Regions from separate parts of the Janthinobacterium sp. GMG2 genome, predicted to be linked through region 3. Evidence: predicted binding sites of a transcription regulator. Region 3 holds the regulator's gene; each other region holds the start of a gene.
The links. The regulator LexA, encoded in region 3, represses DNA repair genes until DNA is damaged. The targets are predictions, from matches to a motif close to ACTGTATNNNNATACAGT.
Positions count from the first base shown of each region.

Region 1: a site for LexA is predicted at 5,543-5,560, ahead of SKZ59_RS12385 (putative DNA modification/repair radical SAM protein). Genes of this name have one in related genera too.
Region 2: a site for LexA is predicted at 2,414-2,431, ahead of SKZ59_RS01995 (DNA topoisomerase IV subunit B). Genes of this name have one in related genera too.

Region 1 is NZ_JAXAWA010000003.1:69,316-79,537, reverse strand. Features, by position in the region: gene SKZ59_RS12405 (bifunctional rhamnulose-1-phosphate aldolase/short-chain dehydrogenase) at 1-381, shown strand, start outside; gene rhaI (L-rhamnose catabolism isomerase) at 434-1,729, shown strand; gene SKZ59_RS12395 (bile acid:sodium symporter family protein) at 1,870-2,883, shown strand; gene SKZ59_RS12390 (UdgX family uracil-DNA binding protein) at 2,835-4,298, opposite strand; gene SKZ59_RS12385 (putative DNA modification/repair radical SAM protein) at 4,295-5,527, opposite strand; gene modA (molybdate ABC transporter substrate-binding protein) at 5,665-6,423, shown strand; gene modB (molybdate ABC transporter permease subunit) at 6,439-7,116, shown strand; gene SKZ59_RS12370 (sulfate/molybdate ABC transporter ATP-binding protein) at 7,128-7,829, shown strand; gene SKZ59_RS12365 (TOBE domain-containing protein) at 7,855-8,622, shown strand; gene SKZ59_RS12360 (response regulator) at 8,624-10,222, opposite strand, start outside.
Region 2 is NZ_JAXAWA010000001.1:449,661-459,882, forward strand. Features, by position in the region: gene SKZ59_RS01990 (molecular chaperone HscC) at 1-338, opposite strand, end outside; gene SKZ59_RS01995 (DNA topoisomerase IV subunit B) at 338-2,335, opposite strand; gene kdpF (K(+)-transporting ATPase subunit F) at 2,798-2,887, shown strand; gene kdpA (potassium-transporting ATPase subunit KdpA) at 2,887-4,692, shown strand; gene kdpB (potassium-transporting ATPase subunit KdpB) at 4,702-6,786, shown strand; gene kdpC (potassium-transporting ATPase subunit KdpC) at 6,797-7,372, shown strand; gene SKZ59_RS02020 (DUF4118 domain-containing protein) at 7,568-10,222, shown strand, end outside.
Region 3 is NZ_JAXAWA010000001.1:1,234,211-1,244,432, forward strand. Features, by position in the region: gene folC (bifunctional tetrahydrofolate synthase/dihydrofolate synthase) at 1-962, shown strand, start outside; gene SKZ59_RS05530 (SPOR domain-containing protein) at 987-1,976, shown strand; gene SKZ59_RS05535 (CvpA family protein) at 1,997-2,485, shown strand; gene purF (amidophosphoribosyltransferase) at 2,524-4,047, shown strand; gene SKZ59_RS05545 (cystathionine gamma-synthase family protein) at 4,154-5,395, shown strand; gene lexA (transcriptional repressor LexA) at 5,466-6,101, opposite strand; gene rpsF (30S ribosomal protein S6) at 6,377-6,766, shown strand; gene priB (primosomal replication protein N) at 6,787-7,086, shown strand; gene rpsR (30S ribosomal protein S18) at 7,112-7,402, shown strand; gene rplI (50S ribosomal protein L9) at 7,430-7,885, shown strand; gene SKZ59_RS05575 (replicative DNA helicase) at 8,021-9,406, shown strand; gene SKZ59_RS05580 (DUF47 domain-containing protein) at 9,499-10,125, shown strand; gene SKZ59_RS05585 (inorganic phosphate transporter) at 10,165-10,222, shown strand, end outside.

The DNA.
Region 1 (10,222 bases), on a different contig from region 3:
GTCGCCAGCAAGAACGGTCTGGTGGCATCGGCCGGCGCCTCGGCCTATTGCACCGCCAAGGCGGCGGAAATCCATCTGGCCCGCTGCATCGCGCTCGAAGGGGCGCCGCACGGCATCCGCGTCAACGTGGTCAACCCCGATGCCGTCATTCGCGGTTCGCGCATCTGGGATGGCAAGTGGAAGGAAGAGCGGGCCGCCTCGAACAAGATCGAGACGGGCGACATCGAGGAATTCTATCGCCAGCGCAGCATGCTCAAACGTAGTGTGCTGCCGGAAGATATTGCCGAAGCCGTGTATTTCCTTTCCAGCGACAAGGCTGCCAAGAGCACGGGCAATATCATCAATGTCGACGCGGGCAACGCGGCCGCATTTACACGTTAATCTAAAAAAACGACGCAGCCGGCCATGGCGCCGCTGCGCGCAAGGAGACAAGATGCATACCATGATCGACAGCGGCCTGGTGGCCGACCACAATGCCAAGCTGCAAGCGAACCTGGACGCCGACTATGCGGCCCTGGGCGGCGTGCTGGCCCGCCGCGGCCAGGATATCGAGCAATTGACGGCGCTGGCGCAAACCTTCGCCGTGGCCGTACCCAGCTGGGGCACCGGCACGGGCGGCACGCGCTTTGCCCGTTTCCCCGGCCTGGGCGAACCGCGCAACGTGTTTGAAAAGCTCGAAGATTGCGCCGTCATCAACCAGCTGACGCAAGCGACGCCCGCCGTCTCGCTGCATTTTCCATGGGACAAGGTCAGCGACACGGCCGCCCTGCGCGAGACCGCCCAGGCTTACGGCCTGGGCTTTGACGCCGTCAATTCGAATACCTTCCAGGACCAGGCCGGACAGGCGCAGTCGTACAAATACGGCAGCCTGACGTCGCACAGCGCGGCCGTGCGCGCGCAGGCCGTCGAGCACAATATCGAATGCATCGAACTGGGCCGTGCGCTGGGCTCGACGGCGCTGACGGTGTGGGTGGGCGATGGCGCGAATTTTCCGGGCCAGCACAATCTGCGCGGCGCGCTCGAGCGCTACCTCGACAGCATGCGCGACATCTACGGCGCCCTGCCCGCCGACTGGCAATTATTTATTGAGCACAAGCTGTTCGAGCCGGCCTTCTACGCCACCACGATCGCCGACTGGGGCACCAGCTTTGCCTGCGCCAGCGCGCTGGGACCGAAGGCCAAATGCCTGGTCGACCTGGGCCACCATGCGCCGAACACGAACATCGAAATGATCGTCGCGCGCCTGGCGCAGTTCGGCAAACTGGGCGGCTTCCATTTCAATGACAGCAAGTACGGCGACGACGACCTCGATTCGGGCAGCATCAACCCTTTCCAGCTGTTCCTCGTGTTCAACGAGCTGGCCGATGCGGCCGCGCGCGAGGGCGCCGCCTTCAACCCTGCCTACATGCTGGACCAGTCGCACAATGTGACGGACCCCATCGAAAGCCTGATGAGCAGTGCCGTCGAGGTGCAGCGCGCCTTCATCCAGTCCGCGCTGGTCGACCGCGCCGCCCTGCGCCACTACCAGGAAGCCAACGATGTGCACGCCTCGGCGCAAGCACTGAAACAGGCGTTCCGCACCGATGTCAGCGCCATCCTGGCGATGGCACGCCAGCGCTCGGGCGCCGCCATCGATCCTGTGGCCTGCTATCGCGGCAGCGGCTACCGGGAGCAGCGCGGTGTGGCGCGCCCACCTAGGGCAGGCGCCAGCAGCAGCGGCATCGTGTAAGGAGGGGCCGGAAGAGGAGCATTGCTGCTTCCGGGCAAGCTGCCTGGAAGCAGGTAGAATGGCTGGCACTGGCGCCGCTCCCGGCGCCGTTTGTCATCCCCGGCACAGCGTGCAAGGCTGCGCCGTTACCAGGCTACCGCATGTCTTCTTTTTCTCCCGCTGCCCTGCTGCGCAATCTGAAACCCGATAATTTCACCATCGCCCTGCTCGTCACCGTGGCGCTGGCCACCTTCCTGCCCTGCACGGGCCAGACGGCCGTGGTCTTCGGCAACATCACCACGGTCGCCATCGGCGCCCTGTTCTTCCTGCATGGCGCCAAGCTGTCGCGCGAAGCCGTGGTGGCCGGCGCCATGCACTGGCGCTTGCACTTGCTGGTGCTGGCCAGCACCTTTGTCCTGTTTCCTCTGCTGGGCCTGGCCCTGCGCCCGCTGGCGCTGACCTTCCTCACGCCCGACCTGTACATGGGCATCTTGTTCCTGTGCGCGCTGCCGTCGACCGTGCAATCCTCGATCGCCATGACGGCCATGGCGCGCGGCAACGTGCCGGCCGCCATCTGCAGCGCCTCGGCTTCGAATTTCATTGGCATCTTCCTCGCCCCCATCCTCGTCGGCTTGCTGGTGGCCAAGGGCGCGGAAAGCAAGTCGTCCGTGGACGCCGTGCTGTCCATCGTCATGCAGCTGCTGCTGCCGTTTTTGGCCGGCCAGTTCCTGCGCCGCTGGATCGGCCGCTGGGTCGACCGCCATAAAGCCACCTTGAAATACGTCGACCAGGGTTCGATCTTGCTGGTGGTCTACACGGCCTTCAGTGAAGCCGTCAGCGAAGGCCTGTGGCATACGATTTCCGTGGAAACCCTGGTCGCCCTGGGCCTGATCAGCACCTTGCTGCTGGCGCTGGTGCTGGGTATCTCCACCTTCGTCAGCCGCCGTCTAGGCTTCAACAAGGAAGATGAAATCGCCATCGTCTTTTGCGCCTCGAAGAAAAGCCTGGCCAGCGGCGTACCGATGGCCAAGGTGCTGTTTTCCACCCGTTCGCTGGGCATGGTGATCCTGCCGCTGATGCTGTTTCACCAGATTCAGCTGATGATCTGCGCCGTGATCGCGCAGCGTTATGCGCGGCGCGATGAGGGACAGGATGTGCCGGCCACGACGCTGTGATGGCTATCCTGCTCTAGCCGCAGCGCCTGCCGCAGCCCCGCCAATATGACCGCGTAAGCCTGCCGCCGGCTGGACTCATCCGGCGCGCGCAGCACATACGCCGGGTGATACACGGTCACCACCGAGCGTCCCGCATGCTGGACCGGCGTGCCGATCAGCGGCGTCATGCTCGTCGCGCCATCCTGCAGGATGGACTTCAAGGCCGTGCTGCCCAGCGCCACGATCACCTGCGGCTGGACGCGCTCAATCTCTTCTTCCAGCCAGCCATGACAGGCGAGGATCTCGCGTTGCGCGGGCGTCTTGTGCAGGCGGCGCTTGCCGCGTGGTTCCCATTTGAAATGCTTGACGGCGTTGGTCAGATAGATGCTGTCGCGCGCCATGCCCGCTTCCTGCATGGCTTGCTCGAGCAGCGCGCCGGCCGGGCCCACAAACGGCAGTCCCGCCAGGTCTTCCTGGTCGCCCGGCTGCTCGCCCACGAGCATGATGCGCGCCTGTGCCGGGCCAATGCCGGGCACGGCTTGCGTGGCGCTTTTCCACAGTTCGCAGCGGCGGCACTGGTCCAGGCTTGTCGCTACCTCGCGCGCCGGCTGGGCGCGCTCGGCGGCAATCGGGATCATGGCCGCGCCGCTGCGCTGGCCCACGCTGGCCGTCTGGCCCGTGCGGCGTTCGCCGTTGGCGGCGCCGCTGAGCATGGCGGGCACGATGGCGCCTTCCGGCAGGTTTTTCCAGAAACGCGAGGGGATATGGCTGTGCAGCAAATCCGCATTCACGCGCGCGGGATTGAAGATGCTGCGGTAGTAGGTCAGCCATAGCGCTTCGCCCGCATCGTCGATGTCGGCCGCGCCTTGCATCAGTGCGGGGCCCGCGTGCAAGGTCGTGCCATCCCACAGCATGCTGGCGGCGGGCGTGGCGATCATCCAGCTGGTAGCTCCCATGCGGCGGGCAAAGTGGCGCGCCACCTGCGGCAGCACCTCGTGCACGGGTTCGAACCAGGCGACAAAACGGGGCGCGCCCTCGCATTCTGGCCGCTCGCGAAAGCGCACATACGCATGCATGTCGTGCTCCTCGCGGTGCACGGCCTTGACCATGGCGTGCAGGCGCGCGCCGTCCGCGTCGGCCGGCGACATCACGTCGTGCTGGCCCAGCTGCCAGCGCCACAGCACCTGGTACAAAAAGGCCCAGCGGTCAGGCACGTTGAAGCAGGCGGCCGCCTGCAGCAGTTCCACCAGGGGACGAGGCAGCCGCAGCCGTGGCGCACTGGTATCCGTGGCATCCGGCGCGGCGGAAAACAGGTCGCCCTCACCGCCTTGCGACTGCCAGGCAACGTCGGCAGGTGGCACCCCAAGCGTGATCAGTTCGCGCGCCGCCGCGCGCCACTCGTCGAACGATTGCGCCAGCCGCACCACCGTACTCATGCCGCCTGCAGCTCCGGCCACAGATTCATCTGCTGAGGTGCCTCCGCCATGGCGCGCCGCAGGTGTTCGGAGGCGGTGGTGTCGCGCGCGGGAAAGTAGTCGGCCGTGATGATGAAGGGCGCAATTTTCTTCATGCTGCAGCGCAGGCGCGACAGATCGGCGTAGCGCACCTGCCGCAGCCTTCGCAGGTCGACGATGCGCTGGGCATTGCGCAGGCCGATGCCGGGCACGCGGGCGATCATGTGCTGCGCCGCGCGGTTCAAGTCCAGCGGAAAATGTTCGCGGTGCGCCAGCGCCCACGCCAGTTTCGGATCGATATCGAGCGCCAGGTTGCCGCCCGTGGCGGGCAGCAATTCGCTGGCCTGGAAACCATAGCTGCGCAGCAGGAAATCGGCCTGGTACAACCTGTGTTCGCGCAGCATCGGCGGCGGCGCCAGCGGCACGCTTTTCGGACTGTCGGGGATCGGGCTGAAGGCCGAGTAGTACACGCGCTTGAGTTTGTAACTGCCGTACAGGGTCTCGGCCGTGGAGAGGATCTGCTGGTCGTCGCTGGCATCGGCGCCGACGATCATCTGCGTGCTTTGCCCGGCCGGCGCGAAACGGGGGGCGCGCGGTTCTTCCGCTTTCTCGTCGAGCTTGCGGCGTATCGACCCCATCGCCAGCTTGATCGTATGCACGCTCTTTTCCGGCGCCAGCTTTTGCACGCTGTCCTGTGTCGGCAGTTCGATGTTGACGCTGAGCCGGTCGGCATAGCGGCCCGCCTGCGCGATCAGGGCCGGATCGGCGTCGGGAATGGTTTTCAGATGGATGTAGCCGCGGAACTGGTGCACCTCGCGCAGCTCGCGCGCCACCTGCACCAGCTGCTCCATCGTGTAGTCGGCCGACTGGATGATGCCGGAACTGAGGAACAGGCCGTCAATGTAGTTGCGCAGGTAAAAGTCGCTCGTCAGTTTCACCACTTCGGCCACGGTAAAGCGCGCGCGCGGCACGTTCGACGTGCGGCGGTTGACGCAGTACTGGCAGTCGTACAGGCAGTAATTCGTCAGCAGCACTTTCAGCAGCGAGACGCAGCGCCCGTCCGGCGTGTAGCTGTGGCAAATGCCCATGCCCGAGGTGGCACCAAAGCCATCCTTGCCGATGGAATCGCGCTTGGGCGCGCCGCTGCTGGCGCAGGACGCGTCGTACTTGGCCGCGTCGGCCAGGATTTCCAGCTTGTCCGTCAATTCCATGGCTCACCTCAATATACTGTGTTTATATACAGTATATCAGGGAATGCAGCTTGCGCTGGCTTGACCTGTGCGATGGCAGATCGCTATATATCGGTGTATATTACGGACCTGGTTCTCTTCTCATCAAGGATACGATCATGCGCCTCACCTCCCTCGCCACACTGCTCGGCGCCGCCCTCTTCGCCACCGCCGCCTCGTCCGCCCTTGCCGGTGAAGTGGTCGTGTCGGCCGCGGCCAGCCTGACGAATGCATTCAAGGAGGCGGCGCAAAGCTACGAGGCGCAGTATCCGGGCAGCAAGGTATCCCTGAACTTCGCCGCTTCGGGCGTGCTGCTGCAGCAGATCGTCAAGGGCGCACCCGTGGACGTGTTTGCCTCGGCCGACCAGGAAACCATGGATGCGGCGCAAAAGCAGGGCCTCGTCTTGCCGGCCGAGCGCATGGACTTCGTCGGCAACAGCCTGGTGCTGATCGTGCCGCACGATAGCAAGCTGGGCATCAAGAGACTGGCTGACCTGACGCACAAGGGCGTGACCCGCGTGGCCATCGCCAATCCGGCCAGCGTGCCCGTCGGCCGTTATTCCGAAGGCGCGCTGAAGAAGGCGAAGCTGTGGGACGCCGTGCAACCGAAAGCCATCGGCACGCAGAACGTGCGCCAGTCGCTCGACTACGTGGCGCGCGGCGAAGTCGATGCGGGCTTTGTCTACGCGACCGACGCGGCCATCATGAAGGACAAGGTGAACGTGGTGCTGGAGGTGCCGCTGGACGCGCCCGTGCTGTACCCGATCGCCACCATCAAGGGCAGCGGCAATGGGGCCGAAGCGAAGCGCTTTGTCAGCTATTTGCAGACGACGCCGGCGCAAGCCATCCTCGCCAAGTACGGTTTCAAGAAACCATAAAGCAAACGACTGCGCATGGATATCGCCTGGACCGCGCTGGCCCTGTCGCTCAAAGTGGCGGCGTGGGCCACGGCACTCAACTTGTTGCTCGGCATCGGCACGGGCTATCTGCTGGCGCGCACGCGTTTTCCCGGGCGCGAGCTGCTCGACGCCCTGTTGACCCTGCCGATGGTGATGCCGCCCACCGTGCTCGGCTACTACCTGCTGGTGCTGCTGGGCCGGCGCGGCACCCTGGGTATCTGGCTGCAGGACAACTTCGGCATCAACCTCATCTTTACGTGGCAGGGTGCCGTGATCGCTTCCACCGTGGTCGCTTTCCCTCTCGTCTTCAAGCCCGCGCGCGCCGCCTTCGAGGCCGTCGACGGCCAGCTCGAGCAGGCGGCCCGCGTGCTGGGCATTTCCGAGCTGGCGATTTTCTTTCGCGTCACGTTACCGCTGGCCTGGCGCGGCATCCTGGCCGGCGTGCTGCTGGGATTCGTGCGCGCGCTGGGCGAGTTTGGCGCCACCCTGATGGTGGCCGGCAGCATTCCCGGCAAGACACAGACCCTGTCGGTGGCCGTGTATGAAGCCGTGCAGGCGGGCCAGGACGACGTGGCCAATACGCTGGTCGTGATCATCTCGGTGGTCTGCATCGTGGTGCTGCTGTCGGCTGGCCGCCTGGCGCCCGGGCGCGTCGCGCACAAAGGACGCTGAGGATGACGCCCATGCAACTCGACCTCGACATCCGCGCCACCTTGCGCTCCGGCAAACGCCGCTTCGACCTGCAGGTGCAATGTACGTCCGGCAGCCAGCGCATCGCCATGTATGGCCCGTCCGGCGCCGGCAAGAGCATGACCCTGAAAGCCATTGCCGGACTCTTCACGCCGGACGAAGGCCATATCCGCCTGAACGGGCGCACCCTGTTCGATTCGGCCGCCGGCATCAATTTGCCGCCGCAGCAGCGCAACGTCGCCTATCTGTTCCAGGATTACGCGCTGTTCCCGCACCTGACGGTGCGCCAGAACGTGGGCTTTGGCCTGAGCCGGGGATGGTTCAATCCGCGCGCGCGCGAAAAATTGCAGAAGGTCGAGCATTGGCTCGATGCCTTCCACTTGCAGGAACTGGCGCACCAGTTCCCCGACGAGTTGTCCGGAGGCCAGCGCCAACGGGTGGCGCTGGCGAGGGCGCTCGTGGCCGAGCCGTCCGCGCTGCTGCTCGACGAGCCGTTCGCCGCCCTCGATCCGGCCCTGCGTGTCAAAATGCGGCTGGAACTGAGCCAGTGGCAACAGCGCCTGGACGTGCCCATGATCCTGATCACGCACGATCCGGAAGATGCGCGCATCCTGGGCGAGCACGTGCTGTACTTGCGCGACGGACAGATCGATAACAGGGAAGACCACATGGCATTGGGTGAACGCATTGGATAAAATCGGCTTGCAAGGCTCGCTATGGATGACGGTGGGCGGGGAAAACCTGGGCGGCGCCGGCAGGGTGGAATTGCTGGGCGCCATCGCCGAATGCGGCTCCATCACGCAGGCGGCCAAGTTGGTAAAGATGAGCTACAAGGCGGCCTGGGACGCCATCGACGCGATGAACAACCTGGCCGGCGAACCGCTGGTCGAGCGCCTGACGGGCGGCAAGGGCGGCGGCGGCACGCGGCTCACGCAGCGGGGACGCCAGCTGGTCGACAATTTCCGCATCATCGAACGCGAGCATGCCCGCTACCTGCGCCAGCTGGGCAGTCAGGCCGAAGGCATCGCCGACGATCTTTTACTCATACGGAGAATGGCCATGAAAACGACGGCGCGTAATCAATTCCTGGGCAAGGTGGCCGAACTGAAACAGGGTGCCGTCAATGACGAAGTCACCCTGGAATTGCCCGGCGGCCAGCACATCGTGGCCATCGTCACGCAGGGCAGCAGCGCAAGCCTGGGCCTGGTGCCGGGCGCGGAAGCGTTTGCGCTGATCAAGGCTTCGTCCATCATCCTCGTGGCCGATAGCGAAGGCGCGCGCTTTTCCGCCCGCAACCAGCTGGCCGGCACGGTCACGCGCGTGCAGACGGGCGCCGTCAACACGGAAGTGGTGCTGGACTTGCCGCGCGGCGGCACGATCGCCGCCATCATCACCAACCAGAGCAGCACGGACCTGGGTATCGAACTTGGCGGCAGCGTGACGGCGATGTTCAAGGCGTCCAGCGTGATTCTGGGCGTACCCGCGTAAATTAATCCTTCAACCGCGACAACCAATCCGCCGCCGCCGCCAGCGCCAGTTCCAGCTCCTGCGCCGTGTGCGCCAGCAGGCTTGGGACTTCGTCCAGGCGGCCAGCGTCGATGGCTTCCTCGGTGGCGAACGCGGCGCGGATCAGGCGTTTCGTGCCCAGGGTGCCGACGGAGCCGCGCACGCTGTGCAGGATACGCGCCACGTCGCTGTGGCGGCCTGCCTGCAATGCTGTTTCCGCGTCGCGTACGGGCGTCATGCCCTTGTTCAGCGCGTCTTCGACCATGCGCCGCAGTACACCGCGCCCCTTCGCGTCACGTCCCATCACGCGCATCAGCGGCGCCATGGAAAACACCTCTTCATCGGCGACGCGTACGGGCTCGGCCGTCTGCACTGGCGGGCGCTTGGGCAGGTGGCGCAGGATGACTTCCATCATCTCTTCCACCACCACGGGCTTGGCGATGAAGTCGCTGATGCCGGCCGTCATGCAGCGCTCGCGCTCGGACGCCAGCACGCCGGCCGTCATGGCGATCACGGGCAGGCTCAGGCGCAGCTCCGTGCGGATGATGTGGGTGGCGCTGAAACCGTCCATGACGGGCATCTGCATGTCCATCAGCACGATGTCGTAGCGCAGCGCTTCCGTGCGCAGCCGTTCCACGGCTTGCAAGCCGTCGCCCACCACGTCGAGGGTGGCGCCCATGTGTTCGAGGATGCCGCGCGCCACGGCCTGGTTCAAATGATTGTCTTCCACCAGCAGGAAATGCACGCCGGCCAGTTCCGTGCCCAGTGGCTGGTGCAGGATGCGCTGCTCGCCGCCGTCGTTCTTGGTGATCAGTGCCTGGTGCAGGGCATCGAACAGGCTCGATCCCGTGATCGGTTTCATCAGCACGACGTCGGCCTCGGCCGCGCTGGAAATTTCCTCGAGGTGGTTGCGGGCGAAGGCGTTGACCATCACCACGATGGGCTGGCGCTGGCCGCTGGCCGCCTGGCGGATGGCCTTGGCCGTGGCCAGGCCGTCCATGACGGGCATGTGCCAGTCGGCCAGCACCACGTCGTACGGTTGCTGCTGCGCCAGGCGTTCGCGGTACAGTTCGATGGCGGCAAAGCCGGAATCGACTTCGTCGGCCAGCCAGCCCCACGCCTCGATCAGCTTGACGATCAGTTCGCGCGTGGTGCGGTTATCGTCGGCCACCAGCAGGCGCAGCTGGCCCAGTGCCGGCGTGCGCCGCGTTTCGGCTGGCTGCGCCAGCATCTCGAACGGCACGCTGAACCAGAAGCGGCTGCCCTTGCCTTCGCTGCTGGCGACGGCGATGTCGCCGCCCATCATGTGGATCAGCTGCTTGCTGATGGCCAGGCCCAGGCCCGTGCCGCCGAAGCGGCGCGTGATGCTCTGGTCGCCCTGCGAAAACGCGGCAAACAGCTGCTGTTGCTGCAGTTCCGTCATGCCGATGCCCGTGTCGCGCACTTCGAAGCGCAGCCAGGCGCGGCCGCTCTCGCTCCTGCTCTCGGCCAGGCTGACGGCCACCACCACTTCGCCGTTCTCCGTGAACTTGATGGCGTTGCCGGCCAGGTTGACGAGGATTTGCTGCAGGCGCTGGGCGTC
Region 2 (10,222 bases), 780 kb from region 3:
ATGGCTTCCTCGACCTTGTGGCCGAGGAAGGCTTCGGCATCTTCCTTCAGCGCGCGCAGCACCATCGACGACAGTTCTTCCGGACGGAATTGCTGCGTGCCGAGGATGATCTTCTTTTCGCTGCCCATGTAGCGCTTGAAGACGGCCGCCGTCAGCTGCGGGTGCGTCTGCAGGCGCTCACGCGCGGCGCGGCCCACGAGCACGGTGCCGTCGTCATCGATGCTCACGCACGATGGCGTCAGGTGTTCACCGAGCGCATTCGGGATGATGGAAGCCTTGCCGTCGCGCCAGATGGCGACCAGGCTGTTGGTGGTGCCCAGGTCGATGCCGATGATCATCAGATATCCGCCTCCGCCTCATTGCCGTGTTCTTCGATCCAGGCGCGGCGTCCTGCCGCTTCGCCCTTGCCCATCAACATATTGAAGCGCAAGGCCGAAGCCATGTGATCGACTTCACCGAGCGTGACGGGCAGCAAACGGCGCGTGTCCGGGTTCATCGTCGTTTCCCACAGCTGCTCGGCGTTCATCTCGCCCAGGCCCTTGAAGCGCGAGATCGACCAGGCGCCCTGTTTCACGCCTTCCTTGCGCAGCTTGTCCTCGATGGCCACCAGTTCGCCGTCGTCGAGTGCGTAGATTTTCTGGATCGGCTTTTTGCCGCGCGCGGGCGCGTCGACCCGGTACAAAGGCGGGCGGGCGATGCAGATGTGGCCCTTGTTGATCAGGACCGGGAAGTGCTTGAAGAATAAGGTCAGCAGCAGTACCTGGATGTGCGAGCCATCCACGTCCGCATCGGACAGGATGCAGATCTTGCCGTAGCGCAGGCCGGACAGGTCGGGTGTATCGCCCACGCTGTGCGGATCGACGCCGATGGCCACGGCGATATCGTGGATCTCGTTATTGGCGAACAGGCGGTCGCGGTCGGTCTCCCACGAGTTCAAGACCTTGCCGCGCAGGGGCAGAATCGCCTGGAATTCCTTGTCGCGGCCCATCTTGGCCGAACCGCCCGCCGAATCGCCCTCGACGAGGAACAGTTCATTGCGCGCGATGTCGGACGATTCGCAGTCGGTCAGCTTGCCGGGCAGGACGGCGACGCCCGACGATTTTTTCTTTTCCACTTTTTGCAGCGAGCGCTGGCGCGACTGCGCCTGCTTGATCACGAGTTCGGCCAGCTTCTTGCCGTAGTCGACGTGCTGGTTCAGCCACAGTTCCAGCGGCGGCTTGGTGAAGGTCGAGACGAGGCGCACGGCGTCGCGCGAGTTCAGGCGTTCCTTGATCTGGCCCTGGAATTGCGGGTCCAGCACCTTGGCCGACAGCACGAACGAAGCGCGCGCGAACACGTCTTCCGGCAGCAGCTTCACGCCTTTCGGCAGCAGCGAGTGCATTTCGACGAAGTTTTTCACGGCGCCGAACAGGCCGTCGCGCAAGCCCGATTCGTGCGTGCCGCCATTCGAGGTGGGGATCAGGTTGACGTACGATTCACGCACGATGGCGCCTTCTTCCGTCCAGGCCACCACCCACGCCGCGCCTTCGCCTTCGGCAAAGCCTTCCGAGTCCGGACCCGCGTACTGCGCGCCCTCGAACAGGGGAATCAGGGTTTCGCCATTCGATACCTGCGCCAGCGTTTCGGTCAGGTAGCCGCGCAAGCCTTCCGCGTACTGCCACGTTTGCGTGTCGCCCGTCTTCGCGTTGGTGAGGGTGACGGTGACGCCCGGCAGCAGCACGGCTTTCGAGCGCAGCAGGCGTTGCAGCTCCGTTTGCGAGATGTTCGGCGAATCAAAATATTTTGCATCGGGCCAGGCCGTGACGCGCGTGCCCGACTTCTTGCCGTCGCGCGGGGCGGGGCGGGAATTCAATGGCTCGATCACATCGCCATTCGCAAACACCATGTGGTGCAAGCCGTTGCCGTCGCTTTCCTTGCGCCAGACGGTGATTTCCAGGCGCGTCGACAGCGCATTGGTGACGGACACGCCGACGCCGTGCAGACCGCCCGAGAACGCGTAGGCGCCGCCCGAACCCTTGTCGAACTTGCCGCCCGCGTGCAGCCTTGTAAACACGATTTCCACGGTCGGCACGCCTTCTTCCGGGTGCAGGCCGACGGGAATGCCGCGGCCATTGTCTTCCACGGTGATGCTGCCATCCGTGTTTTGCGTGACGGCGATGTGCGTGCAATGACCGCCCAGCGCCTCGTCGGAGGCATTGTCGATCACTTCCTGAATGATGTGCAGCGGATTTTCAGTGCGGGTGTACATCCCCGGGCGCTGCTTGACGGGTTCCAGTCCTTTCAGGACACGGATGGATGATTCGCTGTAGTCGGATGCTGGTTTTTTAGTGGCCATACGTGTTCAAGCTAAGTAAAGACAGTGGTTGGAACGCCAGGCCAGGGCACTGCGGGCGCAATGACAGCGGCGGCGATAACTGTATGAATATACAGTATATCCCGTCCAGCGTCACTGGGGGAGGGCAGTGCGGCAGGCCAGGCGTCCTTGTGCGGACGCTCGCGCATTCTATCTTGATCGGCGGGCAATAGCGCTACTCCAAGGCAACAACAGTGCGCCGCGCGCGTGGTTTTGCGCCAATTGTGATGGATTTTATGTGGTAAAGCCCCCGTTTTTACATCTTGTTTACATGCGCCTCCCCAGTCTTTACGAATTTTTTAGACCCTTTTGGCTAATCTGCTCACTATCAAAACAAACCTGAATGAGGGTGGGAATGGATCTCGTGTATCTCGGCTTGATTGCCGTGTTTTTCGTCCTGGCGGCCGGCTTCGCCGTCGCCTGCGACAAATTAGGGAGCGTCAAATGAACGCGTTTTATGTGCTGGGCGCCGTCGTCTCGGCTGGTTTGCTCGTCTACCTGCTGGTGGCGCTGCTGAAGGCGGAGGAACTGTGATGACGACGCAATCGATACTGTTATTGGTGGCTTTCCTGGCCGTGCTGCTGGCCGCCGGCTATCCGCTGGGCCTGTACATGGCCAAGGTGGCCGGCGATGCGCCCGTGCGCGGCCTGGGCTGGCTGCAAAAGCTGGAAAACCTGCTGTACCGCTGGTCCGGCCTGCCCGCCGACAAGGCCATGGGCTGGAAAAGCTATGCCATCGCCCTGATCGTCTTCAATACCGTGGGCGCCGTCTTCGTCTACGGCCTGCAGCGCCTGCAGGGCTTTTTACCGTTGAATCCACAGGGCCTGGGCGCCGTCAGCCCCGATTCCTCGTTCAATACCACCGTCAGCTTCGTCGCCAATACCAACTGGCAGGGCTATGGCGGCGAACAGACCATGAGCTACCTGACCCAGATGCTGGGCATGGCATGCCAGAACTTCTTTTCGGCGGCCACCGGCATCGCCGTGATCTTCGCGCTGGTGCGCGGCTTCGCCTCGCGCTCGGGCAAATCGATCGGCAATTTCTGGGTCGACCTCGTGCGCTCGACCCTGTACATCCTGCTGCCGTTGTCGCTGGCCCTGTCCGTCGTCTTCATGGGCGAAGGCATGATCCAGAATTTTTCCGCCTACAAGGAAGTGACCCTGCTCGACCACGTGGCGTATGAAACGCCGAAAATGACGGCCGACGGCCAGCCCGTGCTGGATGCGGCCGGCAAGCCTGTGATGGAAGCGCAAGTGGCGACGACGCAGACGATCGCCATGGGTCCCGTCGCGTCGCAGGAATCGATCAAGCTGCTGGGCACGAATGGCGGCGGCTTCTTCAACGCCAATTCCTCGCACCCGTATGAAAACCCGACCGTGCTGTCGAACTTCCTGCAGATGCTGGCCATCTTCATCATTCCCGCCGGCCTGTGCTTCACCTTCGGCCGCATGGTGGGGGACCTGCGCCAGGGCTGGGCAGTGCTGGCCGCCATGACCGTGATCTTTGTCGTCATGACGGCCGGCGTGATGAGCGCCGAGCAGCAAGCCAATCCATCCTTGCAAGCGCTGGGCGTGGACCAGCAGGCCAGCAGCCTGCAATCGGGCGGCAACATGGAAGGCAAGGAAACGCGCTTCGGCATCAGCTCCTCGACCCTGTTCGCGGCGGTGACGACGGCCGCATCGTGCGGCGCCGTCAATTCCATGCACGACTCCTACATGCCCCTGGGCGGCATGGTGCCGCTGCTGCTGATGCAGTTCGGCGAAGTGATTTTCGGCGGCGTGGGCACGGGCCTGTACGGCATGCTGATGTTCGCCATCCTGGCCGTCTTCATCGCCGGCCTGATGATAGGCCGCACGCCTGAATACCTGGGCAAGAAAATCCAGGCCTATGAAATGAAGATGGTCTCGCTGGCCATCCTGATCACGCCAGCCCTGGTGCTGACGGGTACGGCGATCGCCGTGATGGTCGAACCGGGCAAGATCGGCGTGGCCAACCCGGGCGCGCATGGTTTTTCCGAAATCCTGTACGCGTTCACATCGGCCGCCAACAACAACGGCAGCGCGTTTGCCGGCCTGTCCGCCAACACGCCGTTCTACAACGTGATGCTGGCGATCGCCATGTGGTTTGGCCGCTTCGGCGTGATCGTGCCCGTGCTGGCGGTGGCCGGTTCGCTGGCGGCCAAGCAGCGCCTGTCGGCCAATGCCGGCACCATGCCCACGCACGGCCCCATGTTCATCGGCCTGCTGATCGGCGTCGTCGTGCTCGTCGGTGTATTGAATTACGTTCCCGCGCTGGCCCTGGGCCCGATCGTCGAACACCTGCAACTTTTCATCAAATAAGAGGCTACCATGTCACGCACAAGCCTGACTTTGTTCGATTCCGCACTGATTGGCCCCGCCGTCGTCGATGCGTTCAAAAAACTCGACCCGCGCACGCAGTGGCGCAGCCCCGTGATGTTCGTCGTCTACGCGGGCAGCATCATCACGAGCCTGCTGGCGACCCAGGCCGGGATCAGCGGCGGCCAGGGCGAAGCGCCATTCGGCTTCATCGTCGCCGTCGCCGTGTGGCTGTGGTTTACCGTGCTGTTCGCGAACTTCGCCGAAGCACTGGCCGAAGGCCGCAGCAAGGCGCAGGCGGCCTCGTTGCGCGCCCTCAAGCAGACGGTGATGGCAAAGAAAATGCAGACGCCGAAATACGGCACTTCCTGGCTGCCCACGCCGGCCACCGACCTGCGAAAGGGCATGACAGTGCTGGTCGAGGCGGGCGACGTGATTCCCGCCGACGGCGAAGTGACGGCCGGCGTGGCTTCCGTCGATGAAAGCGCCATCACGGGCGAATCGGCGCCCGTCATCCGCGAATCGGGCGGCGACTTTTCCGCCGTGACGGGCGGCACCCGCGTGCTGTCGGACTGGCTGCTGGTGCGCGTTTCCGTCAATCCCGGCGAAGCCTTCATCGACCGCATGATCGCCATGGTCGAAGGTGCCAAGCGCCAGAAGACGCCGAACGAGATCGCCCTGACGATTCTGCTCGTGGCCCTGTCGATCGTCTTCCTGATCGTCACCGTGACCCTGCTGCCGTATTCGCTGTTTTCCGTGGCGGCGGCCGGCACTGGCACGCCCGTGACGATCACGGTGCTGATCGCGCTGCTCGTGTGCCTGATCCCGACCACCATCGGCGGTTTGTTGTCCGCCATCGGCGTGGCCGGTATGAGCCGCATGATGCAGGCCAATGTGATCGCCACGTCGGGCCGCGCCGTGGAAGCGGCCGGCGACGTGGACGTGCTGCTGCTCGATAAAACGGGCACCATCACCCTGGGCAACCGCCAGGCGTCGAGCTTTGTGCCGGCACCGGGCGTGACGGAGCAGCAGCTGGCCGACGCGGCGCAACTGGCCTCGCTGGCCGATGAAACGCCGGAAGGGCGCAGCATCGTCGTGCTGGCCAAGCAGAAGTTCAATATCCGCGAACGCGAGATGGCCAGCCTGCACGCCACGTTTGTCCCGTTCACGGCGCAAACGCGCATGAGCGGCGTCGATATCGCGGGCGAACAGCAGGTGCGCCAGTTGCGCAAGGGCGCGGCCGATTCCATGAAAAAGTATGTGGAAGCGCTGGGCCAGCCGTATCCCGATGAAGTGGCGCGTGCCGTCGACGACATCGCGCGCCGCGGCAGCACGCCGCTGGTGGTGGTCGACGATGGCAAGGTCATGGGCGCTGTCGAGCTGAAAGATATCGTCAAGGGCGGCATCAAGGAACGCTTCGCGGAATTGCGCCGCATGGGTATCAAGACCGTCATGATCACGGGCGACAACAAGCTGACGGCCGCCGCCATTGCCGCCGAAGCGGGCGTGGACGACTTCCTTGCCGAAGCGACGCCGGAAGACAAGCTGAAACTGATCCGCAGCTACCAGGCCGAAGGCCGCCTGGTGGCGATGACGGGCGACGGCACCAACGATGCGCCCGCGCTGGCGCAGGCCGACGTGGCCGTGGCCATGAATTCGGGCACGCAGGCGGCGAAAGAGGCGGGCAATATGGTCGACCTCGATTCGAACCCGACCAAGCTGCTGGAAATCGTTGAAATCGGCAAGCAGATGCTGATGACGCGCGGCTCGCTGACGACGTTCTCGATTTCGAACGACATCGCCAAGTACTTCGCCATCATCCCGGCCGCCTTCGTGGGCACTTATCCGCAACTGAAGGCGCTGGACATCATGCACCTGGCCAGCCCCGCGTCGGCCATCATGTCGGCCGTGATCTTCAATGCGTTGATCATCGTCGTGCTGATTCCGCTGGCCCTGAAAGGCGTGCAATACCGGGCCATCGGCGCGGCCAGCCTGTTGCGCCGCAATCTGCTGATCTACGGCCTGGGCGGCATCGTCCTGCCCTTCATCGGGATCAAGCTGATCGACATGCTGCTGTCCGCACTCAATTTAGTCTAAAGGAACCATCATGAGCACTATCGTACGTCCCGCCCTGGTCCTGTTTGCCGCGCTGACCGTGATCTGCGGCGTCGTCTATCCATTTGCCACGGCCGGCATCGGCCAGCTGGCCTTCAACGATGAAGTCAATGGCAGCATCGTCGAGCGTGGCGGAAAACCCGTCGGCTCGACCCTGATCGGCCAGTCCTTCACGTCGCCCAAGTACTTCTGGGGCCGTCCATCGGCCACCGCGCCGATGGCGAATAACGGCGCCGGTTCGGGTGGCTCGAACCAGGGGCCGACCAATCCGGCCCTGGTGGACGCCGTCAAGGCGCGCATCGCCGCCCTGAAGGAAGCGGATCCCGGCAACACGCGCGCCATCCCCGTCGACCTGGTAACGGCGTCGGGCAGCGGCCTGGATCCGGAAATCAGCCTGGCCGGCGCGCTCTATCAGGCGCCACGCGTGGCCCGCGTGCGCGCCATGCCGCTGGCGCAGGTGGAAAACGCCATCGCCAAGGTGCAGAAAACCGCATATATCGGCTTTTTCGGCGAACCGCGCGTGAATGTGCTGGAACTGAACCTGGCGCTCGATGCGATGGCAAAGTAAGCTGGCGACGGCGCGTAGGTCGGCGTAGGTCGGCGTAGGTCGGCTTGGCGCAGCGTAAGCCGACACCACCACCAGCCAGGCCAACAATGTCGTCGGATTACGCGCAAGCGCTAATCCGACCTACGTGCTTACGTCGCCGCTTGGCGCCACGGCAAAATAACAAGATAGCATTACGCAGGAAGATTAAAATACAACATGCTCCCCAACGACAGCCAACGCCCCGACCCTGATGCCCTGCTGGCGCAAGTGCAGGCGCAGGAAAAGAAAGCCGCGCGCGGCCGGCTGCGCATTTATTTTGGCGCTTCGGCCGGCGTCGGCAAGACCTATGCGATGCTGGCGGCCGCGCGCAAATTGCTGGCCGATGGCCAGGACTTGCTGGTGGGCGTGGTGGAGACGCATGGGCGCCAGGATACGGCCGCCCAGCTTGACGGCTTGCCCGTGCTGCCCCTGAAGGCCATCGAGTACCGGGGCAAGACCCTGTATGAGTTCGACCTCGACGAAGCGCTGCGCCGCGCGCCGCCTTTGATACTGATGGATGAACTGGCCCACTCGAACGTGGCCGGCTCGCGCCATCCGAAGCGCTGGCAGGATGTCGAGGAATTGCTGGCCGCCGGCATCGACGTGCTGTCGACCGTCAACGTGCAGCACCTGGAAAGCCTGAACGACGTGGTGGGGGGGATCACGGGCGTGCGCGTGGCCGAAACCCTGCCCGACACGGTATTCGACCGTGCCGATGAAGTGGTGCTCGTCGATATCCCCGCCGATGAACTGCTGCGCCGCCTGAAGCAGGGCAAGGTGTATCAGCCGCTGCAGGCCGAGCGGGCGTCGCAGCATTTTTTCCGCAAGGGCAATCTGATCGCCCTGCGCGAACTGGCCTTGCGCCGCACGGCGGACCGGGTACAGGACGATGTGCAGGCTTACCGCGTCGAGAAATCGATCAACCCCGTATGGAAGACGGGCGCCGCGCTGCTGGCCTGCGTGGGGCCGCACGCGGGAGGCGAGCACGTAATCCGCAGCACGGCGCGCCTGGCCAGCCAGCTGAATGCGGAATGGCATGCGCTGTACGTGGAAACGCCGCGTTTGCAGCGCCTGCCGGCGGGCCAGCGCGAGCGTATTTTGAAAACCCTGAAACTGGCGCAGGACCTGGGCGCGCGCACGGCCATTGTGCCGTCGGCCGACATCGCCGGCGCCGTGGTCGAGTATGCGCGCAGCGCGAATATCTCGAAAGTCATCGTGGGCCGAGGCCGCACCAATGCGCTGGCGCGCCTGTGGCATGTGCCGCCGGCCGCGCGCATGGCCAGCCTGGCGCCCGATATCGATTTGATCGAGGTGGGCTTGCCGCCAGCCGATGCGGCGCCCCGGCGCGCAAGCGGCGACGATGCGGAAGCGCCACGCCGGTCCTCGCGCCATTGGCGCTACATCGTGGCCGCCGGCGTCAGCCTGGCCACGGCCCTCGCCTCGGTTCCATTGCAACCGTACCTGGACCTGGCCAATATCGCCATGCTGTCCCTGCTGACGGTGGTGCTGGTGGCTGTGCGCCTGGGGCGCGGGCCTGCGGCGCTGGCCAGCCTGGTGGGCGTGGCCAGCTTCGATTTCATCTTCGTGCCGCCCCGTTTCTCGTTTGCCGTGGGCGATTTCCAGTATGTGATCACGTTTGGCGTGATGCTGGCCGTGGGCCTGATCACGGGCCACCTGACGGCCGGCCTGCGCTTCCAGGCCCGCGTGGCTTCGCACCGCGAGGCGCGCGCCCGCGCCCTGTACGAATTTTCGCGCGAGCTGTCCGGCGTGCTGCAGACGGAGCAGATTTTCGACATCACGAAAAGCGCCATCGAGCGGGCTTTCCGCGCACGCGCAACCTTGCTGTTGCCCGATGACGAAGGCAGCTTGCAAGTCCCTAACGGCGGCGAGGCGCTCGATATCGGCATCGCCCAGTGGGCCTTCGACCATGCGCAGGCGGCAGGAACGGGTACCGACACCTTGCCGGCGTCGCCCATTTTCTACCTGCCGCTGATCGCACCCATGCGCACGCGCGGCGTGCTGGCGCTGCTGCCGCTCGAGGGTGCGCAGCGCGGACGCTGGCTGCTGGTGCCGGAACAGCGCCAGCACCTCGATACCTTTGCCGCTCTGGCGGCCATCGCCCTCGAGCGTGTGCACTACATCGACGTGGCCCAGGGCGCGCTGCTGCAGATGGAGTCCGAGCGGCTGCGCAATTCGCTGCTGGCGGCTCTGTCGCACGATTTGCGCACGCCGTTGACGTCGCTGGTGGGCCTGGCCGAATCGCTGGCTTTGTCCCGGCCTGCGCTGTCGCCCGCGCAGCTGGACATGGCGCGCTCGCTGCAGTCCGAAACCGTGCGCATGAGCGCCCTGGTGGCGAACTTGCTGGACATGGCGCGCATCGAGAGCGGCCAGGTGCGGCTGAACCTGCAATGGCAGGCGCTGGAAGAAGTGGTGGGCAGCGCGCTGCGCGCCAGCGGGCCGCAATTGCAGCAGCATGCTGTGCAGACGCAGCTGGCGCCGGATTTGCCGCTGGTGCGCTACGACGCCGTGCTGGTCGAACGCGTGCTGTGCAACCTGCTGGAAAACGCGGCCAAGTACACGCCGCCCGGCAGCACCATCACGGTCGCGGCCGGGGTGCACGGCCAGTTCCTGCAGGTGACGGTGCTGGACGATGGCCCGGGCTTGCCGCCCGGCCGCGAAGAAGCCATCTTTGAAAAATTCACGCGCGGCGAACGCGAATCGAACAAGCCGGGTGTCGGCCTGGGGCTGGCCATTTGCCGCGCCATCGTCGAAGCCCACGGAGGCACCATCCACGCGCAGCCGCACGCGCCGGGACAGGGCGCCGCCATCGTC
Region 3 (10,222 bases):
ACACGCCGCTCACGTATTTCGAATTCACCACCCTGGCGATTTTGCATTTGCTGTCGCAAGCGAAGCTCGACGTGGCCATCCTGGAAGTGGGCCTGGGCGGGCGCCTCGACGCCGTCAACGTGATCGACGCGGATGTCGCCATCGTCACCAGCGTCGATATCGACCACACGGATTACCTGGGCGACACGCGCGAAGCGATCGGCTTTGAAAAGGCCGGCATCTTCCGTCCGGGCAAGGCGGCCATCTGCAGCGACCCCGTGCCGCCGCAATCGTTGATCGACCATGCCGAAGCCATCGGCGCCGACCTGTGGCTGATGGGCCGCGATTTCAATTATTCGGGCGACAAGCAGCAGTGGAACTATGGCGGACGCGAGCAGCGCCGCAATTCGCTCGCGTATCCAAGCTTGCGTGGTGCCAACCAGATCCTCAATGCGACGGCCGTGCTGGCCGCGCTGGAAGTGCTGAAGCTGAAATTGCCAGTGGGCGCGCAGGAAGTGCGCACGGGCCTCGTCACGGTGGAGCTGCCGGGCCGCTTCCAGGTCTTGCCTGGCCGCCCCAGCGTGATCCTCGACGTGGCGCACAATCCCCACGCGGCGTCGGCGCTGAACCAGAACCTCGGCAATATGGGTTTCCACCCGTACACCTATGCCGTGTTTGGCTCCATGCAGGACAAGGATATCGATGGCGTATTGGCCGCGATGAGCGAACACGTCGACCACTGGTGCCTGACGGGATTGCCTTCGCCGCGCGCGGCCACGGCTTCGGAGCTGGCCGCCAAGGTGCAGATCATGCTCGAAGATAAGCCCGACAGCAGCGAACATACTGTGTCTATTTTCGATGATCCGGCACAAGCTTTTGCAAATGCAATGAGCCGGGCCGGTGAGAATGATAGAATTGTGGTCTTTGGTTCTTTCCTCACCGTTGCCGGCGTGATGAAGGCCCGAAAATCCTCACTTCACTGAAACGCACTCGACTGAAAATCACGCATGGGCTTGTTCTCGAAACTGTTTAAAAACAAGCAAGAATCCTCTGGCGAAGACAGCGGCTTTTATGTCCCTGGCGAAGCACAGTCGCCGACCCGCAAGCGCGCAGCCAACACCGCCGGTGGCGGCGGATCGCGCCGTGGCGGCAAGGAAGCGCCGGACCCGGTCTTGCCTGAAAAAAAGCGCGCACGCCGCCGCCTGGTCGGGGCCATTGCCCTGGCCCTGGGCGTGGCTGTCGGCTTGCCGATGCTGCTCGACTCCGAGCCGAAGGCGCCGTTCAACGATATCGCCATCGACATTCCGTCGAAGGAAAAGGCCGTCGCACCTGCACCGGCGCCCGTGCCGGCCGTCCCGGCCCAGGCCGCATCGAATGGCCTGGACCAGTCCGAGGAAATCGTCGACGCGCCGTTGCCGCCTGCGGCCAAGCCGACCCCTGTACCGACACCGGCACCCGTGCTGGCGGCCGCCCAGCCTGCACCGGTCAAGCCGACCTATGTGGAGCCGAAACCCGAGCCCAAGCCTGAACCCAAGCCGGTCAAGGTGGAGCCGAAACCGGAACCGAAACACGAAACCAAGCCCGAGCCGAAACACGAGTCCAAGCCCGAACCCAAGCCTGAGCCCAAGCATGAAGTAAAGCCGGAAGCCAAGCCCGAGCCGAAGCCTGCCAAGCCAGCGCAATCGGCTGACGATGCCGCGCGCGCGCTGGCTATCCTGGAAGGCAAGCCGCAAGAAAAAGCACAGGACAAGGCGCACGACGCCGGCAGCGGCAAGTTCGTGGTGCAGGTGGCGGCCCTGGCGACGCAGGACAAGGTCGACGAATTGCAGGACAAGCTGCGCGACGCGGGCATCAAGTCGTACACGCAGAAAGTCTCGAGCCCGGCGGGCGAGCGCATCCGCGTGCGCGTGGGACCGTTCGGTAGCCGCGAAGACGCTGAAAAGACCCGCGCCAAGCTGCAAAAGCTGGGCCTGGGCGGCAGCCTGGTACCGGCGTGATGTTGCAAGGCTGAACGCGCGTGACGATCTTCGATTACCTGGTGCTGTTCGTGCTGGTGACGTCCGTGCTGATCAGCATGATGCGTGGCCTGGTCAAGGAAATACTGTCATTGGTCAGCTGGATCGTGGCGTTCGTCATTGCCAACGCGTATGGCGCTACCTTGGCGAAATTCCTGCCGGAAGCCGTGCCTGGCGAAGCCATCCGTTTGTTGCTGGCTTTCGTCGTGCTGTTCATCGGCGTGCGCATTTTGATGGGATTGCTGTCCATGACGGTCGACGCACTCGTCAAGGTGACGGGCTTGAGCCTGGCTGACCGCACCCTGGGCACCCTGTTCGGCGTGGCGCGGGGCCTTGTGATCGTGCTGACCGCCGTCATCTTGTGTGGCATGACGTCCATACCGCAGCAGCCATTCTGGAAAAATGCGCAGCTCAGCCCGCTCGCGGAGCAAGGCGCGCGCGCCATCAAGCCTTATCTGCCTGCCGCTTACGCGCAGCATGTGAAATTTTGAATTTTTTTAAAATCAGTAGCACAGTTTAGGAGCACACCATGTGTGGCATCGTCGGCGTCGTTTCCCATCAACCTGTCAATCAATTGCTCTATGATGCATTGTTGCTCTTGCAACATCGCGGTCAGGACGCGGCAGGGATTGCGACCAATCACAGCAGTATGTTTTCCATGCACAAAGCCAATGGCCTCGTGCGTGACGTCTTCCGTACGCGCAACATGCGTTCGCTGCAAGGCACGACGGGCATCGGCCATTGCCGCTACCCGACGGCCGGTTCGTCGAGCGAAGAGGAAGCACAACCGTTCTATGTGAATGCGCCGTTCGGCATCACCCTGGCGCACAATGGCAACCTGACCAACTGGGAACAGTTGAAGCTGGAAATGTTCAAGAACGACCGCCGCCACATCAATACCGATTCCGATTCGGAAGTGCTGCTCAACGTGCTGGCGCATGAAATCCAGGAAGCGACGACGGGCCTGAACCTGGACCCGGAAGCCATCTTCAAGGCCGTTACCGTGCTGAACCGCCGCGTCAAGGGCGGTTACGCTGCCGTTGCGCAAATCGCCGGCGTGGGCTTGCTGGCCTTCCGCGACCCGCACGGCATCCGTCCGCTGTGCCTGGGCATCAATGAAACGGAGCAGGGTCCCGAATACCTGATCGCTTCCGAATCCGTAGCCCTGGAAGGCATGGGCTTCCGCTTCGTGCGCGACATCGGTCCCGGCGAAGCCGTCTTCATCGATGCCGACAAGAAATTGCACAGCGCCCAGTGCGCCGACAATGCCAGCCTGAACCCGTGCGTGTTCGAATTCGTCTACCTGGCCCGTCCCGACTCCGTCATCGACGGCGCCTCCGTGTACGCCACGCGCCTGAAAATGGGCGAATACCTGGCCGAGAAGATCCGCGCCGAATTGCCAGGCGTGCATATCGACGTGGTCATGCCGATTCCCGATTCCTCGCGTCCGGCCGCCATCCAGCTGGCCATGGCGTTGAACATCGAGTACCGCGAAGGCTTCATCAAGAACCGCTACATCGGCCGTACCTTCATCATGCCGGGCCAGGCGGCACGCAAGAAATCCGTGCGCCAGAAGCTCAACGCGATCCCGTCCGAATTCAAGGATAAAGTGGTGCTGCTGGTCGACGATTCCATCGTGCGCGGCACCACCAGCCGTGAAATCGTGCAGATGGCGCGTGAAGCGGGTGCGACGAAGGTCATCTTCGCTTCGGCCGCGCCACCGGTGATCTACCCGAACGTGTACGGCATCGACATGCCGACGCGCGACGAGCTGATCGCCTACGGCCGCACGACGGAAGAAGTGTGCCGCGAAATCACGGCCGACTACCTGGTCTACCAGGATATCGGCGCGCTGAAGCAGGCGATCGCCGACGTTAACCCGGCCCTGACGAACTTCGAGGCATCGTGCTTCGATGGCGTGTACGTGACGGGCGACGTGTCGCAGGAGTACCTGGACCGCCTGGAATATGCGCGCCACCATCCGAAGGCGGCAGCGCCCGAAGATACGCCGCGTTCCCAGCTGAACCTGAACCTGGCGACAACGGAAGCATAAGTACCTGCCCGGCCGATGCCGGGCTTTTTTTCGGGTCGGACCTTCAGGTCTGACCCCGGCACTTGCCTTGGGTTAAGCGGCAAGACGAGTATTTGGAACTTCCACCATGACCAACAAAAAAACCTACGGCTTCACCACCACCATCCTGCACAACGACCGCCGCAAGGGCATCGAGCACGGCTCGCTGCACAAGCCCGTGCATACTTCCGTTGCCTTCGGTTACGCCGATGCGCGCCAGCTCGCGTCCGTGTTCCAGGGCAAGGAGCCGGGCTTCCGTTATGGCCGCCAGGGCAATCCGACCGTCTCCGCACTGGAAGACAAGGTCAACAAGATGGAAGACGGCGTGGCGACCCTGTGCTTCGCCACGGGCATGGGCGCCATCGGCGCCGTGGTGCAATCGTTGCTGCGCGCGGGTGACCATGTCGTCTCGTCGGCCTTTTTGTTTGGCAACACCAACAGCTTGTGGCAAACGGTGACGGGGCAGGGCATCGGCGTGTCGTTCGTCGACGCCACCGAGGTGGCCAATGTGGCCGCGGCCATTACGCCGGCCACGCGCATCGTGTTTGTGGAAACCATCGCCAATCCGCGCACGCAAATCGCCGACCTGAAGAAAATCGGCGACCTGTGCCGCGAAAAGGGCATCTTGTACATCGTCGACAACACGATGACGACGCCATATCTGTTCCGCCCGAAAGCCGTGGGCGCGGGCCTGGTGGTCAATGCCTTGACGAAATCCATCGGCGGCCACGGCAATGCCCTGGGCGGCAGCTTGACGGACACGGGCGTGTTCGACTGGACGCAGTATCCGAACATTTTCGAGAACTACAAGAAGGCGGCGCCCGCGCAGTGGGGCATCGCGCAAATCCGTGCCAAGGCTTTGCGCGACTTCGGCGCCTCGCTGGGGCCGGAAGCTGCGCATCATATCGCCGTCGGCGCGGAAACCATGGCCTTGCGCATGGATCGCACCTGCTCGAACGCTTTGGCGCTGGCCACCATGCTGCAGGCGGATCCAAGAGTGGCGGCCGTGCATTATCCTGGCCTGGCGTCGCACCCGCAGCATGCGCTGGCCACCGACTTGTTCCGCAGCTATGGCTCGTTGTTCAGCTTTGAGCTGAAAGATGGCATCGACTGCTTCGATTTCCTCAATCGTCTCAATCTTGCCATTCCCGCCAGCAACCTCGGCGACACGCGCACCCTGGTCATTCCCGTCGCCCACACGATTTTCTACGAGATGGGTGCCGAGCGCCGCGCCAGCATGGGCATCGCCGAATCGCTGATCCGCGTGTCCGTCGGTATCGAGGATGAAGCAGACTTATTGGAAGATTTCAGCAGCGCACTGGACGCATAAGCAGCCGCGCACCATGTAAAAAGGGCCGCGATAGTCATGCTGTCGCGGCCCTTTTTTTACGTGCGGCAGTTTAATGCCAGCTGCGCATCAGTCCGACGGCGAGGCCTTCCAACGCAAACTCGTCTTCGGGCGACACGGTGATCACCTTGAAGTCCGGATTTTCCGGCAGCAGTTCGATGACGGAGCCCGTCTTCTTGTAGCGCTTGACGGTGACTTCGTCGCCGATGCGGGCGACGACGATCTGGCCATTCTTGGCGCTGTCGACCTTTTTCACGGCCAGCAAGTCGCCATCCATGATGCCGGCGTCGCGCATGGACCAGCCGCGCACCTTCAGCAGGAAGTCGGGTTTGGCCGAGAACAGGGCCGGGTCGACGTTGTAGCTCGCTTCCAGGTTTTCCTGGGCCAGGATGGGCGAGCCTGCCGCCACCCGGCCGATCAGGGGCAGCGACATCAGCAGGGCTGCCGGCACTTTCGACGGCGGCGCTTCGGCGGCCGCACCGATCAGGCGGATGCCGCGCGAGGTGCCGGGCGAAATCTCGATCGCGCCCTTGCGGGCCAGGGCCTGCAAATGCTCTTCGGCCGCATTGGCCGATTTGAAACCCAGTTCATTGGCGATTTCGGCACGGGTGGGAGGAAAGCCCGTGTTTTCAATCGCGTCCTTGATCAGGTTCAGGATTTGTTCTTGTCGTGCTGTCAGCTTGATCATGAGCGGTGGGTGCATACTAAAATGCTGTCTATATGAACAGTCTGTATTTTTGTACAGTATCGCCCACTATGCAAGGGGATTTCCGTGTTTTGGGCGAATTTCGCAAGAAATACTTGTCCGCGGCCGGAAAGCACGGCGGCGCACGGGCTTTTCAGGCGCTTGTGGAAGGAATGATTGAAACGTTTGCAAAAGACGGTTATAATCTTCGGCTGACCTTCCCACACCCGTCTTGACGCCGGGGTGGGCGATTATCAATCCGACCTGAAGGAGTTTGCATGCGTCATTATGAAATAGTCTTTATCGTCCATCCGGACCAAAGCGAGCAAGTGCCCGCGATGATCGAACGCTACAAAGCCAGCGTAACCACCCGCGGCGGTTCGGTTCACCGCGTGGAAGATTGGGGCCGCCGTCAAATGGCTTACTCGATCCAAAAGCTGCCTAAAGCACACTACATCTGCCTGAACATCGAATGCGACAACGAGACCCTGGTCGAGTTGGAAACAGCATTCAAATTCAATGATGCCGTGTTGCGTCACCTGACCGTTAAAATGAAGAAAGCTGAAACAGCTCCTTCGCCGATGATGAAATCGGTACAACGCGAAGACGCGGCCAAAAGCCACCGCACCGAAGCACCAGCAGCCGCTCCAGCCGCAGCAGCAGCTTAATTCTTGACCAGGATCGTGCGCTGAACCAGCTACAAGTAACCGCCATCATTGCCGAGCGCGAAATATTGCGCTATACCCCGGCAGGGCTGCCGATTGTGAATGCAGTATTGCAACACAGTTCGCAGCAGATGGAAGCAGGGATTGCCCGTTTGACCGAGTTTGATGTTGCCGCGCTAGCCGCTGGCGAAATCTCAGGCAGGTTCAGTCAGGCAAACTTGGGCGGGGTGTATCAGTTCACGGGTTTCCTGGCCAGGAAGAGCCGCAACAGCAAGAGTTTGGTGTTTCACATCATTGATTTTAGTGCAGTCAATTCTGACTAGCGCATTTTAGATACAGGAGCCTGACATGGCATTCGGTAAAAAGTTCGACAAAAATAAGCTCAAGCTTAAAGAAAAACGCAAACAGCAAAACCCGTTGTTCAAACGCAAGAAGTTCTGCCGCTTCACCGCAGCTCACGTTGAGCAAGTCGACTACAAAGACGTTGACACGCTGAAAGACTTCGTCCAAGAAAACGGCAAGATCATGCCAGCACGCCTGACCGGTACCAAAGCGCACTACCAGCGCCAAGTTGACACCGCAATCAAGCGCGCTCGCTTCCTCGCGCTGCTGCCATACACCGATCTGCACCACGCTTAATCGGTCAGATATTCCTGGAGAAGAACTATGCAAATCATTCTGTTAGAAAAAGTTGTTAACGTCGGTAACCTCGGCGAAGTCGTCAAAGTCAAAGACGGTTACGCACGTAACTTCCTGATCCCGCAACGCCTGGCACGTCGTGCTACGGCAACCGCTGTGGCTGAATTCGAAGTCAAGCGCGCCGAACTGGAAAAAGCTGCTGCCGCCAAACTGGCCGCATCGCAAGCCCAGGGCGAAAAACTGAGCGGCCTGACCGTTCAAGTTGCTCAAAAAGCTGGTGTTGATGGCCGTCTGTTCGGTTCCGTCACCAACTTCGACATCGCTGAAGCGCTGACCAAGCAAGGTTTTGCTGTTGAAAAAGCACAAATCCGCATGCCTACCGGCCCGCTGAAGATCGTTGGCGAGCACAATGTTTCGGTTGCTCTGCACACCGACGTGGTCGTGGAAGTTGTTATCGCTGTCGTTCCAGACGCGAACGCGTAATTGTCTGCGGGCCTGGCCCGCAAGCATTGCCGCACTATGAAAAGCCGGGTTCGCCCGGCTTTTTTGTGGCCTTTTTTTCGCTCAATTTCAGCCCTTTATTTTTGCCATCACGCCGAAGCGGGTATAATTCGCGCCATGAACGCCCCCTCTGATCCGCAACTGGATTCCCTCCGTATTCCGCCGCATTCGATCGAAGCAGAACAATCCGTCATCGGTGGTCTGCTGCGCGACAATGCCGCATATGACCGCATCGCCGACTTCATGCATGCGGAGGATTTCTATCGCTATGACCATCGCATCATCTTCGAGCAAATCGTCAAGATGGTTAACGCTTCCAAGCCAGCCGATGTCATTACTGTTTTTGAAACCCTGACCCAGCTCGGCAAGGCCGATGACGTGGGCGGACTCGCTTACCTGAACGCCATGGCGCAAAACACGCCATCGGCCGCGAACATCCGGCGTTACGCCGAGATCGTGCGCGACCGCGGCGTGCTGCGTAAACTCATCACCGTCGCCGACGATATCTCCGGCACGGCCTTCAGCCCGCAAGGCAAGGAAGTCAAGCAGATGCTTGACGAGGCCGAATCGAAGATTTTCGCCATCGCCGAAGAAGGCGCGCGCGGCGCCCAGGGCTGGACCGCCATCCAGCCCCTGCTGACGCAGGTGGTCGAACGCATCGACGAACTGTACAGCCGCGACAACCAGAGTGAAATCACGGGCGTGCCCACCGGTTTCATCGACCTCGACCGCATGACCTCGGGTCTGCAGCCGGGCGACCTGGTAATCGTGGCGGGCCGTCCTTCGATGGGCAAGACGGCGTTTTCCGTCAACATCGGCGAAAACGTGGCCATCGACAGCGGCTTGCCCGTGGCCGTGTTCTCGATGGAGATGGGCGGCGCCCAGCTGGCCATGCGTATGCTCGGCTCCGTCGGACAGCTCGATCAGCACCGTTTGCGTACTGGCCGCCTGAACGACGAAGACTGGCCGCGCCTGACGAATGCGATCCAGAAGATGAACGACGCGCAGCTGTACATCGATGAAACGCCAGCGCTCAATTCCATCGAATTGCGCGCCCGCTCGCGCCGTTTGTCGCGTCAATGCGGCAAGCTGGGCCTGATCATCGTCGATTACTTGCAACTGATGTCGGCCAATACGCCGGGCGACAACCGCGCCACGGAGATTTCCGAGATTTCGCGGGGCTTGAAAGGCCTGGCGAAAGAACTCGGTTGCCCCGTGATCGCGCTGTCCCAGCTGAACCGCTCGCTGGAACAACGCCCGAACAAACGTCCTGTCATGTCCGACTTGCGCGAATCGGGCGCTATTGAGCAGGATGCCGACGTGATCCTGTTCATTTACCGCGACGAGGTGTATAACCCCGACTCGCCAGACAAGGGAACGGCCGAAATCATCATCGGTAAACAACGTAACGGTCCAATCGGCAGCATCCGCCTCACCTTCATGGGGCAGTACACCAAATTTGGCAATTACAGTGGTGGCCTGGCGCTTTACCAAGGCGACTAAGACTCAGCAGCACTGGCACCCCATCGCTGCCCCCTCTTGCGGGGCGGCTTTCTGTAGTAAATAACACGACTCAATGCTTAACGGAGAATGACATGTTTGGACGCTTGATGCCCACTGAGGGCAAGTTTTTTGAATTGTTTAACCAGCACGCGGAACTGTGCGTCAAGGGCGCCAAAGAGATGCTCGGCCTGATGACCAATTTCGACGACCTGGAAAACCGCGTGCATGCGATCGAAAGCATCGAGAAACAGGCGGACAAAGTCACCTACGCCACCGTGGAAATGCTGCACAAGACCTTCATCACGCCGATCGACCGCGACGACATCCATCAGCTGATCACGCGCCAGGACGACATCCTCGACCTGCTGGAAGATGCGGCGCAAACCGTCTCGCTGTACGACCTGAAGGCCGTCACGCCGGAAGCCAAGCGCCTGGCCGAACTGGTGCTGGCTTGTACCGAAAAAGTGCGCGACGCCGTCGCCATGCTGCATAACATGGACAACTCGCGCAAGATCGTCGCCATCTGCGAAGAGATCGACCGCCTGGAATCGGACGCCGACCACGTGATGCGCGCCGCCATGTCCAAGCTGTTCCGCGACGAACCGGACGTGCGCAACCTGATCAAGCTGAAAGCGATCTACGAAATTCTGGAAACCGTGACCGACCGTTGCGAAGATGTGTCCAATATTATCGAAGGCATCATCGTCGAAAACGCGTAAGCGTTGGGCCTGTCCTGAACCAGAATCAGAAAAGAAACTATAATGACCATACAAATCAGCATCTACGTGCTAGGCCTGTTGATCGTCCTGGCGCTGC